2 regions of the Clostridium sp. FP1 genome follow, and region 2 is predicted to be linked to the other one. Evidence: a T-box and tRNA genes for the amino acid it is inferred to sense, from the RefSeq annotation. Region 2 holds a T-box; the other holds one or more tRNA genes.
The links. A T-box is a leader RNA that pairs with one kind of tRNA and senses whether it is charged. The one in region 2 lies ahead of G9F70_RS03950 (methionine--tRNA ligase), so its partner is inferred to be a tRNA-Met.
Positions count from the first base shown of each region.

Region 1: it has a tRNA-Met gene. The T-box ahead of G9F70_RS03950 (methionine--tRNA ligase) is inferred to sense a tRNA for this amino acid. The anticodon was not compared.

Region 1 covers NZ_JAAMNJ020000001.1:4,897,808-4,900,991, reverse strand. Annotated here, with positions in the region: gene G9F70_RS23320 (S1 domain-containing RNA-binding protein) at 1-60, shown strand, start outside; tRNA gene G9F70_RS23315 (tRNA-Leu) at 187-275, shown strand; tRNA gene G9F70_RS23310 (tRNA-Met) at 281-356, shown strand; tRNA gene G9F70_RS23305 (tRNA-Met) at 362-438, shown strand; tRNA gene G9F70_RS23300 (tRNA-Met) at 627-702, shown strand; tRNA gene G9F70_RS23295 (tRNA-Leu) at 788-876, shown strand; tRNA gene G9F70_RS23290 (tRNA-Met) at 882-957, shown strand; tRNA gene G9F70_RS23285 (tRNA-Leu) at 1,043-1,131, shown strand; tRNA gene G9F70_RS23280 (tRNA-Met) at 1,137-1,212, shown strand; tRNA gene G9F70_RS23275 (tRNA-Met) at 1,218-1,294, shown strand; gene spoIIE (stage II sporulation protein E) at 1,756-3,184, shown strand, end outside.
Region 2 covers NZ_JAAMNJ020000001.1:779,274-782,457, reverse strand. Annotated here, with positions in the region: gene G9F70_RS03955 (hypothetical protein) at 192-527, opposite strand; partial or broken gene G9F70_RS03950 (methionine--tRNA ligase) at 678-1,498, opposite strand; T-box leader at 1,676-1,932, opposite strand; gene G9F70_RS03945 (hypothetical protein) at 2,010-3,002, opposite strand; gene aspS (aspartate--tRNA(Asn) ligase) at 3,115-3,184, opposite strand, start outside.

The DNA of each region.
Region 1 (3,184 bases), 4.1 Mb from region 2:
GTTAAAAAGCACCAAGAAGGAAAAGGCAGAGGTTATAGTAAAAAAACTTCAAGTTATTAATAAAATTTTAGGAACTAAGTTTTTAGTTCCTATTTAAAAAAAACAAAAAGTTGTTGACAATAGTTTGTACATCATATATAATATAAAATGTTGCTACAAGGCAACACTTTGTATGTTAATAAGTTAGCTGGAGTGGCGGAACTGGCAGACGCACAGGACTTAAAATCCTGCGGTGGTTAAACACCGTACCGGTTCGATTCCGGTCTTCAGCACCAAATATCGCGGGATGGAGCAGTTGGTAGCTCGTCGGGCTCATAACCCGAAGGTCGCAGGTTCAAGTCCTGCTCCCGCAACCAAACATGGCGGAATAGCTCAGCTGGCTAGAGCATTCGGTTCATACCCGAAGGGTCGTAGGTTCAAGTCCTATTTCCGCTACCATTACCATTATAAATCTAAATTTGATTTATGAAAAACAGTTGACATGTTAAGCAGATAAGTGTATAGTTATAATTGTCTTACAATAACTTATATCAACACAAGAAATTAAAATTAACAAAATACAGGACTTATTATCCTGCAAGAGTTAAACGTGATATTGATTTGGTTTAGACTTTTAATACTAATATCGCGGGGTGGAGCAGTTGGTAGCTCGTCGGGCTCATAACCCGAAGGTCACAGGTTCAAGTCCTGTCCCCGCAACCAATAAATTTTAAATTACTGAATATATCAGTTAAATAAAATTTTATAATAACTATGCGAGCATGACAAGTATGCTAAAATCAAATAAGCTGGAGTGGCGGAACTGGCAGACGCACAGGACTTAAAATCCTGCGGTGGTTAAACACCGTACCGGTTCGATTCCGGTCTTCAGCACCAAATGTCGCGGGGTGGAGCAGTTGGTAGCTCGTCGGGCTCATAACCCGAAGGTCACAGGTTCAAGTCCTGTCCCCGCAACCAATGAATTTTAAATTACTGAATATGTCGGTTAAATAAAATTTCATAATGACTATGCGAGCATAACAAGTATGCTAAAATCAAATAAGCTGGAGTGGCGGAACTGGCAGACGCACAGGACTTAAAATCCTGCGGTGGTTAAACACCGTACCGGTTCAATTCCGGTCTTCAGCACCAAATATCGCGGGATGGAGCAGTTGGTAGCTCGTCGGGCTCATAACCCGAAGGTCGCAGGTTCAAGTCCTGCTCCCGCAACCAAACATGGCGGAATAGCTCAGCTGGCTAGAGCATTCGGTTCATACCCGAAGGGTCGTAGGTTCAAGTCCTATTTCCGCTACCATAACTCATAAGGAAACTTATGAGTTATTTTTTTATTTCATAAAAAAAACATAAAGCTAAATTTTAACGACATTTCAGAAGGAAAGTCTCCCATTTCTATAAGTGGGAGTTACAAGCTATAATAAATAGAAAACTTCAGTGGGAGTCTAAATCACCTTCTGAAGTCGTTAATATTGCAGCATCGCAGATGATGATTTAATATATCCGCAAGTAAAAACATATAAATATAATTTCCTCAAATAAATAATGGCATGAAGTGACAAGCTTCATTTAATATTTTAAAACCTGCTATATAAATATGGTAGGTTGTTTTATATTATAGGAGATTGTAAAATCTAATTGTAAAAATTATACAAATTAATGTCTCATGAAAAATGTATAAGCATCTCATCTTATGACAATTATTTCCAAAAGCCTTTGCTATAATGAAGTTCTAATTAACAAAGGTGGGTGATTTGTAAAATGCAATACGGTATTGATATATTTCCATACCAAAGACTTAAAAAGATAAAAGAGGAAGTACAAAAGAAAAATGAATTAAATATTAATTTAATTATTAGAGCAGTTGTTTATTTTACAGTAAGTTTATTAATAAGCAGGGTGCTACTTATTAATAATACGGCACCATTTGGTATAGCTTTTTTGATAGCGACAATATTTATTAATAATAAAAAAATTTCTATAATTACAGCTAGTGGTACATTTTTAGGATATATCACTTTATACAAGAGCATAGTAAATTTACCATTATATTTAGTATTAATAGTTACCATTGCTGTTTTAAGTAATATTTTTAATAAGATAAGAGTGAAAACTAGAGCTTTAGCTAGCATGTTTGCCATTATTATATTTGAATTGTTTATTTATAATTTTTTCATCATTAGGGTAAGTGGATTAATGGCTTTCTTAAACGCAATGTTTCTAGTCTTATGTATCTTTCCTTTATATTTTATTCTAGATTACAGTCTTTTATGCTTTAAGGAAATTAAAACAAAGCATATATTTTCAAACGAAGAAATAATAAGTATGTCAATTATAAGTTCACTAATTATAGCAGGAACTTGGGGACTCAGTGTTTTTAATATATCAATTACAAACGTTTTAGGTTTGGCTTTTGTTATAATAATAGCTTATATAAACGGAAGTGGAGCTGGTGCGGCATCTGGAGTTGCTATGGGTATTATTGTAGGAATGTCTTCTAAAAATATGATTATATTTATAGGAATGTATGGTATTTGTGGCTTAATAGCAGGTGTGTTTAAAGAAACTGGAAAGTGGCTAAGTGCAGCAGCTTATCTAGTAGCTTTTTCAATAATAAAAATATATTGTATTACAGGATCTGAGTTTATAATATTCGAGGCAATGCTTGCAGCGGTGATATTTTTGCTTATACCATTAAAAGTATACGCGGAATTATCTACAGAGTTTAACGCAGATAAAAAGAGGGAATATATTGAGCAAGGATATATAAATAAAATTAAAGATACATTTGTAGGAAGGTTAAATAATTTTTCTGATGTGCTTTCTAATATGTCCGATATATTAAATAATTTAGTGGATAATGAAAGATTGGCAATGAAGGGCAAAAGTAGTGCCTTAGTTGAAAATCTTGCAGATAGGGTGTGTAGTGATTGTAATATGAAGTCTATGTGTTGGAAAAGAGAGTTGCATTATACATACGCAGCATTTGAAGAATTAATCCAAAATTTTGAAAGAAAAAGCGACAGTGTACCAGAAGAAATTGAAAGAAAATGTATAAAGCGAACTGCTCTACTTAAAAATACAGAGGATATTGTTAATAAGCATATTATAAATGAAATGTGGAGAACAAGACTTAGTGAAGGTAGAGAGCTCTTAGCAAATCAGATTAGCAATATGGCGGATTCTGTTT
Region 2 (3,184 bases):
GTAGAGTTATCTACGTGTAGGATGGTCCCTGTACCGCTAGTACAAACTAGGTACACTCACTGAATATAATAATATATTACAATCTTATAAATACATTGTCAATACATTTTTGGAAATTATTATTTAATTTGGTTATTTATAAATTATTTTCTATACTTCTATTTTATACTTTCCTTTAACATATTTAACTCTTAATCAATTAGTTTTTTATCTAATCTTTGAAACAATATTTCAAACTCCCCTATAACAATATTAACTTTCAAATCAACGCTTCTCGAGTTATTAACATCACATCCTAACCAAGTTTTTACCTTATGCGAAGATGAAGGCAAAAATGGATTTAATAGATTTGCTATATTTATTATTGAAAATAAACAATTATAAATACTGTCACTACACTCGTCATTATTGCTATTAACAGTAATCCATGGTTTTTTCTCATCAAAATATTTATTTATACTTCTAATAAACTCAAATACCTCTTCAATAGCTGTTTTTAAATTTCCTTTCTCAATACTGCTACCCACACTTTTATATAGCTGCTCTACATTTCTTCTAATTTCTTCATTTACAATTTCATTTGGAATTATATTATTAAAATATTTCTTAACAAATACTAAAGTTCTATTAACTAAATTTCCATAAGCACCTAACAATTCACCATTATTATTATTTATAAATTCTCTCCATGAAAAATCTGCATCTCTTTTCTCAGGAGCATTTGCTATAAAAAAGTATCTTATCAAATCACTATTATATCTTTCAATAATATCTGATATCCATACAGCCCAATTATTACTAGTTGATATTTCTTGCCCTCAAGGGTTACATATTCACTAGATATAATTTTATCAGGCATTTTTTTATATCCTATACCACTTAAAAGCGCTGGAAGAATAATTGAATGAAAAGGTATATTGTCTTTTCCATGAATATAGTAAGAAATACTTTCACTCTTCCAAAACTTCGTAAAGTCTTTATTGTTTTCTTCTCCCCATTTTTTGCATGCAGTAAAATAACCTAACACAGCATCTATCCATACATAAACTTTTTTATCCTCGTAACCCTTAATTGGAATATCTATTCCTAAAGATAAATCCCTTGATATAGCTCTATCTTTTAATCCTTCATTCAAATATCTCTCTGTATTATTTACTGCATTTATTCTCCAATTCTCTTTAGAACTTTCTAAATGCTTTCTTATTTCACCTTCGAATTTTGACAACTTAAAATATAATTGTTTGGAAATTTTTACTATAGGCTCATTCCCACAAAGTTTACATACTCTTTCTGATAATTCTAAGGGTTCTAATAAACTTGAACAGTTATCACATTGATCCCCTCTAGCAATACTTTTGCAATGTGGACATATACCTTCTACATATCTATCCGGTAAAAATTGATTGCAATGTTCACAATAAAGTTGTTCTACTTCTTTTTCATAAATCAATCCTTTTTCGTATAAAAGCTTAATTAATATCTGAACCTCTTGTTTATGATATTCATCATCCGTTCTTGAATAACGATCATAAGAAAAATCTAATTTGTCAAAACAATATTTAAACTAGTGACCCATTTGCATAAGGCCATGCTCCTCCAATAAAAATATTCATGTAAAATACCTCCCTAATAATTTTTTTGCAAAATAAAAAACTCCCGAACCTAAGAAATAAATCTTAGGAACGAGAGTTAGACTTCGCGTTACCATCCTAATTCACCTATATTTCACAATATAGGCCTCATCAAGTACGTCACAACTACGTGATTATACTTTTGTCACTATAACGGGTGAACCCGTTGCAGCCTAAATTCTTAGAATTTCGGTGCACCGCTCCAAGGCCATTTTCTCCTTAATATCCTTTGCTCTTTCTCACCAACAAGAACTCTCTGTAAAAGTATTTTTAAAGGTACTTTCCTTTTCTTAACATTTATGAATAATATTTTATTAAATTTGATTATACGCTCATTCAATTGATTGTCAAGCTATAAACTTTACGTTTTTAATGAATTCAATGTAAAAATTTTTCAATTTCTTTTATTTCCTTTATTTTCCCCAAATTAACAAAAATATCGTCTATTGTTTCTATAGTAGCATTACTAATCTTTTCAACATATTCCTGTGGAATTTCTCCAAATAGTGAATTTAACACTTTTAATGCAGATTCTATTTTTGCTGTTTTTGTTGCTGCTTCTGCTACAACTGGATCATATAGTGTTTTAGTCATATCACTCACCTCTTCCTCAATTTTATTATCTATTCCATAATTTGTATTTAAATACTCAATTAAGTTTTGTACTGCTAATAACATTTTGTGCAAATCTTCGTCCAATATTTCGTTATTGCTATTCAATTCCTTAACCTCTTTTGCTACTAAAAATGCCATCTGTTTTGCTTTTTCTAAAATTATATTAATTTTCTCTTGTGAATTAGATTTGTATCTTGAAACTTTATCTAATTCCTTCCTAAACTTGAATATTTGAAGTGGTAGTAAGGGATATAGTTTTTTCTGTATTAATTCTTTGTCACTATATTGCCAATACTTCATAACCGCAACACTATAATCCACTTCTTTACCATTTGGAAAAACTATTTTTAGTTTTAGTTCATCCTCAATATTCGAATTTTCTTCTACAAATATAACTAACTGTTTTGGAAAATAAAAAACGTTTTTGTTTGTATTTGAAAGTTCTCTTGCCTTATTAAATCCATACTCAAACATTCTTATCGCCATGGTTGTATCATTCTTAGTTTGAAACTCTATATGATAATTGGCAGACGTTTCTTTATTGGTTAATAAATTTAAAAACAAATCACCTCTAATAAAATCATAATTTGAATTTTCTAAAGAAAACTCCCCATTCCCTACTAATATTTCTACTTCTTCACTACAATAATTTTCATCAAATATACTATTTAAAAATTCCAACAAAACTTTGTGTGATGTTGAAAATAATGATTTCAATACTTCATCTAATTTTACATGTTCTTTATTTTGTATCATCCATTCACCTTCTTTTTAATAATATTATACCATCTAAATCAAATAAACAAAATATTATATTAATCAAATTTAAACTACATTTAATGCACAATATTAAAATCTCATACAAAAACTAAGGCACGAGTCTTGTTCTATCTCTAGGAAAAAGAGATGCCTCTCTAACATTTTCAAGGCCTAATAAT